2 linked regions of the Kaistia algarum genome follow. Each later gene encodes a partner of the first gene's protein in a complex. Links are inferred from orthologs where the notes say so. Each region holds a gene or a part of one and is shown on either strand. Other genes may lie near its edges.

Region 1 (7,263 bases):
ACCCGGACCGGAAACCTCCACCTCAAGCGTCTTCATCCCGTGCTCGGCCGCCTTCTTGCTGGCGTCCTCCGCGGCCATCTGCGCCGCATACGGGGTCGACTTGCGCGAACCCTTGAAGCCCATCATGCCGGCCGACGACCAGGAAATCGTATTTCCCTGCGCGTCCGTGATGGTGATCATCGTGTTGTTGAAGGTCGAGTTCACATGCGCTACGCCCGACGAAATGTTCTTGCGCTCGCGGCGACGTACGCGCGTCGTGTCCTTAGCCATTCTCTGTCCTTATGTTCGATCTCGACACCGCCGTAATGCCGGCGGCTCCACCGGAGGCTTAGCGCCCCTAACTCTTGAAACTTACTTCTTCTTGCCGGCGATCGGCTTGGCCGGACCCTTGCGGGTGCGCGCATTGGTATGCGTGCGCTGGCCGCGAACCGGCAGACCGCGACGATGGCGGAGGCCGCGATAGCAGCCCAGATCCATCAGACGCTTGATGTTCATTGCGACTTCGCGGCGAAGATCACCTTCCACGACGAAGTCGCGATCGATAGCCTCGCGGATCTGCAGCACCTCGGCGTCCGAGAGCTCGTTCACGCGACGCGACGGATCGATGCCCGTCCGGGTGATGATGTCCTGCGCGTTCCTCGCGCCGATGCCGTGAATATACTGAAGCGCGATGATCACGCGCTTGTTCGTCGGGATATTGACGCCTGCGATACGGGCCACTTGCCGTCTCCATTTAAGCCGCCCGTCAACCGGGATCGGCACCTCGTTGTCCCCGCATCCGGTGGAGGCCGGCCCACGCGGGGTTTCCATGACGCAAACACGCCGCCGTCCCGCGATTCTCGAGGAACGACGACGCCAATCCGAAATGAGGCGCGACCCTTATCGGGTAGCGACCGTTTCGTCAAGACGCTGGAGTGTCTTTTCGACCTCCTGCCAGACTTCATCGATCGGCCGCATGCCATCGATCTCGATCAAACGGCCACGACCCTTGTAATAAGGAGCAATCGCCGCGGTATCGCGATCATAGGCAGCAAGCCGTGTCTTGAAGACTTCCGGATCATCATCCTTGCGAACCGCCTCGCCGCGCGCCTTCGTCTCCTCGGCGCGCTTGACGATACGATCGATGAGGATGGCGCGATCCACCTTCAGCTCAACGACAACGTCAAGCGTCAGGCCCTTCTTCGCCAACATCGCCTCAAGCGCGTCAGCCTGGGCGATTGTTCTGGGAAACCCGTCGAGAATGAAGCCCTTGCGGGCGTCCGCTTCCTCGATCCGCTCCGCAACGATGCCGATCACCACCTCGTCGGAAACGAGGTTCCCGGCATCCATGATCGCCTTCGCCCGAAGCCCTACCGGCGTTCCCGCCTTCACTGCTGCGCGAAGCATATCGCCGGTGGAGAGCTGCGGAATACCGAACCTTTCGACGATACGTGCCGACTGCGTGCCCTTGCCGGCCCCCGGCGGTCCGAGCAGTATCAGCCTCATCGCCTCTTCCCCTTAAGCTTGGCTTTCTTCACGAGCCCTTCATATTGATGCGCGAGCAGGTGGCCTTGCACCTGTGACACAGTGTCCATCGTCACATTGACGACAATGAGGAGCGACGTGCCGCCGAAATAGAAGGGAACGTGCGTAGCCGAGATCAGGAATTCCGGCAGCAGACAGACGATTACCAGGTAAACCGCGCCGAGAACGGTGATACGCGTCAGCACGTAGTCGATATACTCGGCCGTTCTCTGCCCAGGGCGGATGCCCGGGACGAAGCCGCCATGCTTCTTCAGATTGTCGGCGGTATCGACCGGATTGAACACGATCGCCGTGTAGAAGAACGAGAAGAACACGATCATCGCCGCATAGAGCAGCATATAGAGAATCGTGCCGTGGCCCAGCAGCGCTACAACCGTGTTGAACCAGCTCGGTCCCTGCCCTGCCGTGAAATTGGCAACCGTCGCCGGCAGCAGCAGCAAGGAGGAAGCAAAGATCGGCGGGATGACGCCCGACGTGTTGAGCTTCAGCGGCAGGTGCGATGATTCGCCCTGGAACATCCGGTTGCCGACCTGGCGCTTCGGATACTGGATGACCAGGCGACGCTGCGCCCGCTCCATATAGACGATGAAGCCGATCGCGGCGACGGCGACAACCGCCACCAGCAGGATAACCCAGGTCGCGATGGCACCCTGACGGCCGAGTTCGAGAATGCTGGCCAGCGCATGCGGCAGGTTGGCGACGATACCCGCGAAGATGATCAGCGAAATGCCGTTGCCGATGCCACGCGACGTGATCTGCTCGCCGAGCCACATCAGGAACATCGTGCCGCCGGTGAGCGTCAGCACGGTGGTGATGCGGAAGAACAGGCCCGGATCGATGACGATATTCGTGCCGCCCTCAAGCCCGACCGAGATGCCGTAAGCCTGGACCACGGCGAGAAGCACCGTTCCGTAGCGCGTATACTGATTGATGATCTTGCGGCCCGCCTCGCCCTCTTTCTTGAGAGCGTCGAGCGACGGCACGATCGAAGTCATCAGCTGGATGATGATCGAGGCCGAGATATACGGCATGATGCCGAGCGCGAAGATCGCCATGCGTCCGACGGCACCGCCGGAAAACATGTTGAACAGGCCGAGAATGCCCGATTGCTGATTGTTGAAGGCACTCGCGAGCGCCTCGGGATTGATCCCCGGCAGCGGAATATAAGTTCCAAGCCGATAGACCAGAAGCGCGCCCAACGTAAACCAGATGCGCTTCTTGAGTGCATCGGCCTTGGCGAACGCGCCGAAATTCAGATTGGCCGCAAGTTGTTCAGCCGCAGATGCCATTCGCCGCTCCGATCGGGCCCGAGAGACGGGCCCCACTGCCCCGTAGGGGCACTAAGTGGTCCCTCGAAGGCGCAACATCAAGTCGCGCCTCCGGTCGGATGCGCCGGAGGCTTACGCCTCAGCGGCTTCCTCGGCAACCTTCGGGGCGAGGACCTTGACGGATCCGCCAGCCTTCTCGACCGCCTCGATCGCGGGCTTCGAAGCACCAGCGATCTCGAACTGGACCGCTACCTTAAGCTCGCCCGGACCCAGCAGACGAACGCCGTCCTGGATCCGGCGAAGCACGCCGGCCTCCTTGAGGGCCTCGACCGTCACGACCTTGGTCGCGTCGAGCTTGCCCGCATCGATCGCGACCTGGACACGCTCGAGGCTGACCTCGTTGAAGTCCTTCGCGAAGATGTTGTGGAAGCCGCGCTTCGGCAGGCGACGATGCAGCGGCATCTGGCCGCCCTCGAAGCCCTTGATCGCGACACCGGTACGCGACTTCTGGCCCTTGACGCCGCGACCACCGGTCTTGCCCTTGCCCGAACCAATGCCGCGGCCTACGCGGATCGGATCCTTGTGGGCGCCGGGATTGTCACTGATCTCATTGAGCTTCATCGAACTATTCCTCTCGCGGCCTACGCCCCGTCCACAACGCGGACGAGGTGGGCCACCTTGGCGATCATGCCGCGAACCGCAGGCGTGTCCTGCAGCGTCGAACGGCGGCGGATCCTGTTGAGGCCGAGACCGAGCAGCGTCGCACGCTGATCGGAGGGCCGGCGAATCGGGCTGCCCGTCTGCTCGACGACGATCGTCTTAGCAGCGCTCTTGCCGTCGGTCTTGTTGGCCATCGCTCAATATCCTCGAAATCGAACCGCGATCACGCTTCCGCGGACGCCTCGACCGCGTCGCCGCGACGAGACTGCAGAAGCGAGACCTTCATGCCACGACGAGCCGCAACGCTGCGCGGGCTGTCTTCGGCCGCCAGCGCGGCGAAGGTCGCACGCACCATGTTATAGGGGTTGGAAGAGCCCATCGACTTGGCAACGACGTCCTGGACGCCGAGCGTCTCGAACACGGCGCGCATCGGGCCGCCGGCGATGATGCCGGTACCGGCAGGTGCTGCACGAAGGAAGACGCGGCCGGCGCCGTGGCGGCCGAACACGTCGTGATGCAGCGTACGGCCGTCCCGCAGCGGAACGCGAACCAGCGAACGCTTCGCCGCTTCGGTCGCCTTGCGGATAGCCTCCGGCACTTCGCGCGCCTTGCCATGGCCGAAACCGACCCGGCCCTTCTGGTCGCCGACGACGACGAGGGCGGCGAAACCGAACCGCCGTCCGCCCTTCACCACCTTCGCGACGCGATTGATGTGAACGAGCTTGTCGACGAATTCGCTGTCGCGCTCTTCCCGCTGCTCTCTTGCCATCGAAAGATCCAATCGTCCTGTTGTTCTGTTAGATGCAGGCCCTAAGGCGCATCAGAAATCGAGACCGCCCTCGCGAGCTCCGTCAGCCAGCGCCTTGACGCGGCCATGGAAAAGGTAGGGTCCGCGGTCGAACACCACCTGCGTGACGCCAGCGGCCTTCGCGCGCTCCGCCACCAGCTTGCCCACCACCTCGGCCGCTGCCTTGTCGGCGCCGGTCTTGAGGCTCGCGCGGAGATCCTTCTCGAGGGTCGAGGCGGAAGCGAGCGTACGGCCCGCCGCATCGTCGATCACCTGCGCGTAGATATGCTCCGAAGAGCGATGGATGCTGAGGCGCGGACGTCCCGACGCGACCTTCCGGATCGCACGGCGAACGCGCGCGCTGCGCCGTTCCTTGATCGTGTTGGCCATGACGGTCTCCGTTACTTCTTCTTGCCTTCCTTGCGGAAGATCTTTTCCTCGGCGTATTTCACGCCCTTGCCCTTATAGGGCTCCGGACTGCGGTATTCGCGAATCTCGGCTGCAACCTGCCCGACGCGCTGGCGATCAATGCCAGAAATCAGGATTTCCGTGGGCTTGGCACACTGGATCGTGATGCCGGCCGGGATCGGATAGACCACGTCGTGGCTATATCCGAGCGCGAGCTGCAGGTTGGTTCCCTGCACCGCGGCGCGGTAGCCAACGCCGTTGATCTCCAGCTTCCGCGTGAAGCCGTCCGTCACGCCCTTGACCAGGTTCGCAATCATCGTCCGCGACATTCCCCAGGCGGCACGGGCCGGCTGGCTGTTGTCGCGAGGGGTGACCTTGAGCCCACCATCCGTCAGTTCCACCGCTACGTTGTCGGTGAAGTTGAAGGAAAGCTCGCCCTTCGGGCCCTTCACGGACACCGTCTGGCCGTTGATGGTGGCTGTCACGCCGTTAGGCACGGCCACCGATTTCTTTCCAATACGAGACATCAGACCAATCCGTCCGGTTCGTGTTTCGCGTCAAACCAGATCAGAATACCTGGCACAGAACTTCACCGCCGACATTCTGCTCACGAGCGTCAGCATCCGACATGACGCCCTTCGGCGTCGAAAGGATGGAAACGCCGAGGCCATTCTTGACCCGCGGAATGCTCTTGACCGACGCGTAGACCCGGCGGCCCGGCTTGGAAACCCGCTCGATCGTGCGGATAACCGGCTCGCCGTCGAAATACTTCAGCTCGATCTCAAGCTCGGCCCTGCCGTCGCCCGTATCGACCGTCGTGAAGCCGCGGATATAACCTTCCGACTGCAGCACGCCGAGAACGTTCTCGCGCAGCCTGGAGGACGGGGTCGAAACCTTCGACTGCCGCCGCATCTGGGCGTTACGAATGCGGGTGAGCATATCACCCAGAGGATCGGTCATCGTCATCGGACCGTTCTCCTTACCAGCTCGACTTGACGAGGCCGGGGATCAGACCCAACGACCCGAGTTCGCGCAATGCGATACGCGACATCTTCAGCTTGCGATAGACGCCGCGCGGGCGGCCGGTCACTTCGCAACGATTGCGAATGCGAGTCGGCGACGAATTGCGCGGCAGCTCGGCGAGCTTGAGGCGCGCCTGGAAGCGCTCCTCCAGCGGCCGGGACTCGTCGTTCGCAATCGCCTTCAGCTTCGTGCGACGGCCCGAATACTGCTTCGACAGCTTGCGCCGCAGATCGTTCTTCTCGATGGAGCTCTTCTTAGCCATCTGATCCTCGTCCTTTCCGACGACGCTTACGAACGGAACGGGAAGTTCAGCGCCTTGAGCAAGGCGCGAGCTTCGTCGTCCGTCTTGGCCGTGGTGCAGACGATCACGTCCATACCCCAGACCTGATCAACCTTGTCGTAGTTGATCTCCGGGAAAATGATGTGCTCCTTGATGCCCATGGCATAATTGCCGCGGCCATCGAAGCTCTTCGGGTTGAGGCCGCGGAAATCGCGGACGCGGGGAAGAGCGATCGTCACCAGACGATCCAGGAACTCGTACATGCGCGCCTTGCGCAGCGTCACCTTGCCGCCGATCGGCATGTGCTCGCGCAGCTTGAAGGTCGCAATCGACTTGCGCGCCTTGGTTACTGCCGGCTTCTGGCCTGCGATCTGGGCGAGATCCGCCAGCGCCGTGCCAACCTTCTTGGAATCGTTTACCGCCTCGCCGACGCCCATGTTCAGGACGATCTTGTCGAGCCGCGGAACCTCCATCGGGTTCTTGTAGCCGAACTCGGCCACGAGCTTGGCCCGGACCTCATCCTGGTAGAACGTCTTGAGCCGCGGCTCGTAAGCTGCCTCAGCCATCGATCACATCTCCCGAACGCTTTGCGACGCGTTGCTTGCGCCCGTCTTCGGTTATCTTGAAGCCGACGCGCGTCGGCTTTCCATCACTCGTAGCAATGGCGATGTTCGAGAGATGGATCGGCAGTTCCTTGGAAACAATGCCGCCCTGCTCGCTCGCCGTCTGCTTCTGGTGCTTGCGGCCGACATTGATGCCGCGCACGACTGCACGCTGCTCGGTCGGGATCACACTCAGCACTTCGCCCGACTTGCCCTTGTCCTTACCCGTCAGGACGATGACGTTGTCGCCCTTCTTGATCTTAGCGGCCATCACAGCACCTCCGGCGCGAGCGAGATGATCTTCATGTGGTTCTTCGCGCGAAGTTCGCGCGGCACCGGCCCGAAGATACGAGTCCCGATCGGCTCCTTCTGATTGTTGATCAAGACGGCCGCATTCTTGTCGAAGCGGATCACGCTGCCGTCCGGACGACGAATGTCCTTGGCCGTGCGGACCACGACCGCCTTCATCACATCGCCCTTCTTCACACGGCCCCGGGGAATCGCTTCCTTGATCGAGACGACAATGATGTCGCCGACCGAAGCATATTTCCGCTTGGAACCGCCGAGAACCTTGATGCACATCACACGACGAGCGCCGGAATTATCCGCCACGTCGAGGTTAGTCTGCATCTGAATCATGACTGGCCGCCTACTTTCCTGGTCGCTGCTCCGCCATCGGGCGAAGCGGCAACAAACCTCGTCTTATTTGCC
Region 2 (5,165 bases), on another replicon or contig:
CCTCGCGCGGCGGAACCACAATTTCCGCGATCTTCGTCAGCCCGCTGCGTGCCCGTTCGTAGAAAGTAGCGTCATAGGGCGGCAGCCGGTCCACTTCGTAGCAGATGACAGGCGGAACCGAGCGGCGCTTGGCGGCATCGAGAGGCTCGGCCGATTGCGGCTGTCCAACCATGCCGCGCCTCCCTGGAAGCGCCTCGCCGTCAGGCGAAGCGGCCGTGGCAGTGCTTGAACTTCTTGCCGGAGCCGCAGGGGCAGGGCGCATTGCGCTGGACCTTGCCCCAGGTCGTCGGATCGTTCGGATCGACGGCAACCGCATCGAAGTCGGGCGCGGCGGCGAAGCTCTGGAAGAAGGCCTCGTCCATCTCGTTGCCGCCCGTGGTCGGGTCGAGATGCACGGGCTGGAGGTCTTCGGCCTCCTGCGGCATCAGCGGCGGCGACTGCATGATCTCGACGCGCATCATCTGCGACGTCACCGTCTGGCGAAGATTCTCCAGCATGGCTTCGAACAGCTCGAACGCCTCGGTCTTGTATTCGTTGAGCGGGTCGCGCTGCGCATAGCCGCGATAGCCGATCACCTGACGCAGATGGTCGAGCGTGACGAGATGCTCGCGCCAGAGATGGTCCAGCGTCTGCAGCAGCACGGCCTTCTCGACCTGCCGCATCACTTCCGGCGAGAAGCGTTCCGTGCGGGAGGCCGCGGCCTCGTCGCCGGCCTTCAGCGCGCGCTCGCGCACTTCGGCGTCGGCGATGCCTTCCTCGGCCGCCCACTCGACGATCGGGAGATCGAGATTGAGGACTTGGTTCAACTGCTCATGCAGGCCGGCCGCGTCCCATTGCTCGGGATAGGCCTTTTCCGGGATGTGCTTGGCAACGAGGTCGATGGTCACCTCGCGGCGCATGTCGTCGATCGTCGAGGCGACGTCGTCCTCGGCCATGAGCTCGACGCGCTGGTCGAAGATGACCTTGCGCTGGTCGTTCATGACGTCATCATATTTCAGAAGGTTCTTGCGGATGTCGAAGTTGCGGGCCTCGACCTTCTGCTGCGCCTTTTCCAGAGCCCGGTTGATCCAGGGATGGACGATCGCCTCGTCCTCCTTGAGGCCGAGCTTCTGCAGCATGCCGTCCATGCGGTCGGAACCAAAGATGCGCATCAGATCGTCCTGCAGCGACAGGAAGAAATGCGAATGGCCCGGATCACCCTGGCGGCCGGAACGGCCACGCAGCTGGTTGTCGATGCGGCGGCTCTCGTGGCGCTCGGTGCCGATGACGTAGAGGCCGCCGGCCGCGAGAGCGACCTTCTTCTTCGCGGCGATGTCGGCTTTGATCTCTGCCGTCAGGCGTTCGCGCTCGGCCTCGTCGACAATGCCTTCGAGATCGCGCTCAAGTCGCATGTCGAGATTGCCGCCGAGCTGGATGTCGGTGCCTCGGCCCGCCATGTTGGTGGCGATCGTCACGGCGGCGGGAACGCCGGCCTGGCTGACGATATAGGCTTCCTGCTCGTGATAGCGGGCGTTCAGCACCTGGTGCGGAACCTTCTCCTTCTTCAGCATTTCGGAGAGGAGTTCCGACTTCTCGATCGACGTCGTGCCGACGAGAACCGGCTGGCCACGCTCGCTGCAGTCGCGGATGACGCGGATGATCGCCTTGTATTTCTCCGCCGCGGTCCGATAGACCTCGTCATCATCGTCGATGCGAGAGACGGCGACGTTGGTCGGGATCTCGATGACCTCGAGCCCGTAAATGTCCATGAACTCGGCCGCTTCCGTCTGCGCCGTTCCGGTCATGCCGGCCAGCTTCTCATACATGCGGAAATAGTTCTGGAAGGTGATCGAGGCCAGCGTCTGGTTCTCGGGCTGGATCTGGACGTGTTCCTTGGCCTCCAGCGCCTGGTGCAGGCCTTCCGAATAGCGGCGGCCCGGCATCATGCGGCCGGTGAATTCGTCGATGATGATGACTTCGTCGTTCTTGACGATGTAGTCCTTGTCGCGCTGGAACAGGCGGTGCGCGCGCAGGCCCTGATTGATGTGGTGGACGACGGTTACGTTCTCGACGTCGTACAGCGAGTCGCCCTTCAGGAGGCCCGCCTCGGCCAGCAACTGCTCAAGCTTCTCGTTGCCGGCTTCCGTGAAACTGGCCGAGCGCTGCTTCTCGTCGATGTCGTAATCCTCGGGCAGCAGCCGCGGGATGAACGTGTCGATGAGGTTGTAGAGTTCGGAGCGGTCGTCGAGCGGACCGGAGATGATCAGCGGCGTGCGCGCCTCGTCGATCAGGATCGAGTCGACCTCGTCGACGATTGCGTAATGATGCCCGCGCTGGACCATGTGTCCGAGCTCGTACTTCATGTTGTCGCGCAGATAGTCGAAGCCGTATTCGTTGTTCGTGCCGTAGGTGATGTCGCAGCCATAAGCCGCGCGGCGCTCGTCATCGTCTAGGCCGTGCACGATAACGCCGACCGAGAGGCCGAGGAACCGATAGAGGCGCCCCATCCACTCGGCGTCGCGCTTGGCGAGGTAGTCGTTCACGGTGACGACGTGGACGCCCTTGCCGGTCAGCGCGTTCAGATAAACCGGCAGCGTCGCGACCAGCGTCTTGCCTTCGCCGGTTTTCATCTCGGAAATGTCACCGTCGTTCAGCACCATGCCGCCGATCAGCTGCACGTCGAAATGGCGCATGCCGAGCGCGCGCTTGGCGCCCTCGCGAACGGTGGCGAAAGCCTCGACCAGGATGTCGTCGACGCTGGCGCCGGCGGCGATCTTGCTCTTGAACTCCCCCGTTCTCGCGCGAAGTTGATCATCCGTGAGCTTCGAGAGCTCTCCCTCCAGCGCGTTGATCAACGCGACCTTGGGACGATAGCTCTTCACACGCCGGTCATTGGAGGATCCGAAGATCTTGCGCGCTAGAGAACCGAGACCGGCCATGGCTTATCCTTGAATATTCATACGGCGCTGCTTGCCCTCAATTGGGCGAAGCTGCGCCGGTTCGCTAGGGGCTCTCGGGCCGGAAACCGTGGGAAGCGCCGACACCTCGGTCGTCAACAGCGTTCTGGACGCCGAGACCCGAGACAGATAAGAGGGGGCACCCAGGATGTCAACGTGGCCGCGGCGGTGCCGGCTGGCCTGATAATGCAGCAACAGCAAGGAATCTGGGGCACCCGACCGCAGCGGTCGGACGCGCCCTGACCCACCCAGCGTCTGTAATGGAACAGGACAATTCGATGACGTCACGTCACTCACCGCGTCGGCTCGCACTGCGCGGATCGGCTCTGGCGCTTTTCGGTCTGATCGCGCTCGCCGCACCGGCTCATGCCGATGATGCGGCGCCGGCCGCAACCACGGCGCCGGCTGCTGCCGCCGCTCCGGCTCCAGCCCCGATCGACCCGAAGACGGTCGTCGCGACGATCAATGGCGAGCCGATCACCGAAGGTGATCTCGGCCTCGCCGCCCAGGCTTTCGGCGAGCAGATCGCCAAGGTTCCGCCGGAGGATCAGCGCCGGGCCGTTCTCGACGTTCTGATCGATCTGAAGCTGATGGCGACCGCTGCCACGGCGGCCGGCCTCGACAAGTCGGATACGTTCCAGAGCCAGCTCGCGCTGCTGCGGGCCCAGGCGCTGCGGAGCGAGTATTTCCGCGCCGAGATCGAGGGCAAGACCACCGACGAGGCGGTCAAGCAGCGTTACGAGCAGGAAATCGCCAAGGTCACGCCGCAGGAAGAAGTCCAGGCGGCCCACATCCTGGTCAAGACCGAGGACGAGGCGAAGGCGATCATCAAGGAGCTCGACGCCGGTGCCGATTTCGCGACGATCGCCAAGGCGAAGTCGCAGGATCCCGGCTCGGCCAAGATGGGCGGCGATCTCGGTTATTTCACCCAGGGCAAGATGGTCCCGGAATTCGAGAAGGCGGCCTTCGCCCTTGAGGTCGGCAAATATACCGAGACCCCGGTCAAGACCCAGTATGGCTTCCACATCATCAAGGTGACGGACAAGCGCAAGCAGCCGCTGCCGAGCTATGACCAGGTCAAGGACCAGGTGCGCCAGATGGTGCTGCGCGATCTGTTCGTGCAGACGGTCGCCAACCTGCGCAAGGACAACAAGGTCGACATCATCGATCCTGCCCTGAAGGCGCAGCCGGCGACGCAGCCGGCCCAGTAAGCCGATCCTCCGGCCATTGGCCGCCGCGGAATTGAGAAGGCCGGACAATGTTCCGGCCTTTTCGTTGAGCGGATGCCGCTGTGGTGCATCCGCGGCTTCCTCGCCCGTCGCCCGAAACGCCTTGCGTGTGACCAAGGCTTCGGGCAGGACGGTTTCCGCTCCGTGCCCGAACTCGCCGAGGCTTAGATGTCGACCGCCATTTCTCCGCTCGCCGTTCCCTTTCCCGACATGCCGTCCGTGGCCGGCGTCCGCTTCGCCACGGCGGCGGCGGGCATCAAATATCGTGAGCGGCGCGATGTCTTCCTGGCGCTGTTCGCCGAGGGGACCAGCGTTGCGGGTGTCTTCACGACGTCGAAATGCCCCTCGGCTCCGGTCGACTGGTGCCGGCAGGCGCTGGCAGGCGGCTCGGCGCGGGCGCTGCTCGTGAATTCCGGCAATGCCAATGCCTTCACGGGCAAGAAGGGCGTCGAAACGACGACGCGGCAAGCGGCGCTCGCGGCCCAGGTTGCCGACTGTCAGCCCGGCGAGGTGTTTCTGGCGTCCACCGGCGTGATCGGCGAGCCACTTGATGCGGCGAAGTTCGAGGCAGTGCTGCCCGAGACAGCGACCCGCGTCGCCGAAGGCCCATGGATCGATGCCGCGCGCGCGATCATGACGACCGACACATTCCCGAAAGGATCGACGCGGCGCGTTCGGCTCGGCGGCGCCGAGGTGACGATCAACGGCATTGCCAAGGGCGCCGGCATGATCGCACCGGACATGGCAACCATGCTGTCCTTCGTCGCGACCGACGCGGCGATCTCGGCGCCTGTGCTGCAGGCGCTGCTGTCGAAGGGCGTCGTCGGCAGCTTCAATTCGGTGACGATCGACAGCGACACTTCGACCTCGGACACGCTGCTCCTCTTCGCCACCGGCCAGGCGGCCGGCTCGGAGACGATCACCGATGCCGCCGATCCGCGTCTGGCGGGATTTGCCGAGGCTCTGGACGAGGTTCTTCTGGATCTCGCCGTGCAGGTTG

Evidence for each region. The genes of interacting proteins can lie anywhere in the genome.
Region 2: the proteins of secY (region 1) and secA are in contact, whole or in part, in a crystal structure (PDB 3DIN), measured with the Thermotoga maritima proteins. The link is inferred for Kaistia algarum from one-to-one orthologs. Residues at the interface, in WP_004081795.1 of Thermotoga maritima: Glu108, Gly109, Glu110, Glu111, Ala236, Glu237, Arg238, Arg239, Ile240, Thr241, Ile242, Gln243, Tyr244, Ala245, Arg246, Arg247, Val248, Thr249, Gly250, Arg251, Arg252, Val253, Tyr254, Gly256, Ala257, Ser258, Thr259, Tyr260, Leu261, Pro262; in WP_004082002.1 of Thermotoga maritima: Glu261, Ala262, Arg263, Lys300, Ala301, Arg302, Thr303, Ile304, Ile305, Leu323, Tyr324, Asp325, Pro326, Val329, Ser330, Tyr333, Ile336, Lys340, Phe345, Val349, Glu363, Phe364, Tyr374, Ser375, Gly376, Gly377, Glu393, Ile395, Thr482, Ser483.

The regions. Positions count from the first base shown.
Region 1 is NZ_JAPKNJ010000002.1:5,927-13,189, reverse strand. What follows is about bases 648-3,493. They hold secY (preprotein translocase subunit SecY), read right to left. Parts: upstream 2,814-3,493; coding sequence 1,482-2,813; downstream 648-1,481. Other genes in these bases: rpmD (50S ribosomal protein L30), read right to left, coding at 3,434-3,493; rplO (50S ribosomal protein L15), read right to left, coding at 2,925-3,413; OSH05_RS13395 (adenylate kinase), read right to left, coding at 880-1,485; rpsM (30S ribosomal protein S13), read right to left, coding at 648-720. In the rest of the region: rpsK (30S ribosomal protein S11), read right to left, coding at 1-270; more of rpsM, read right to left, coding at 352-647; more of rpmD, read right to left, coding at 3,494-3,646; rpsE (30S ribosomal protein S5), read right to left, coding at 3,676-4,221; rplR (50S ribosomal protein L18), read right to left, coding at 4,273-4,629; rplF (50S ribosomal protein L6), read right to left, coding at 4,641-5,174; rpsH (30S ribosomal protein S8), read right to left, coding at 5,215-5,613; rpsN (30S ribosomal protein S14), read right to left, coding at 5,627-5,932; rplE (50S ribosomal protein L5), read right to left, coding at 5,959-6,516; rplX (50S ribosomal protein L24), read right to left, coding at 6,509-6,823; rplN (50S ribosomal protein L14), read right to left, coding at 6,823-7,191; rpsQ (30S ribosomal protein S17), read right to left, coding at 7,255-7,263. UniProt on the Escherichia coli protein: The central subunit of the protein translocation channel SecYEG. Consists of two halves formed by TMs 1-5 and 6-10.
Region 2 is NZ_JAPKNJ010000001.1:2,742,906-2,748,070, forward strand. The notes cover bases 1-3,281. They hold secA (preprotein translocase subunit SecA), read right to left. Parts: upstream 2,919-3,281; coding sequence 201-2,918; downstream 1-200. Other genes in these bases: OSH05_RS13155 (urea carboxylase-associated family protein), read right to left, coding at 1-172; OSH05_RS13165 (peptidylprolyl isomerase), read left to right, coding at 3,215-3,281. Also shown: more of OSH05_RS13165, read left to right, coding at 3,282-4,147; bifunctional glutamate N-acetyltransferase/amino-acid acetyltransferase ArgJ, read left to right, coding at 4,334-5,165. UniProt on the Escherichia coli protein: Required for protein export, interacts with the SecYEG preprotein conducting channel.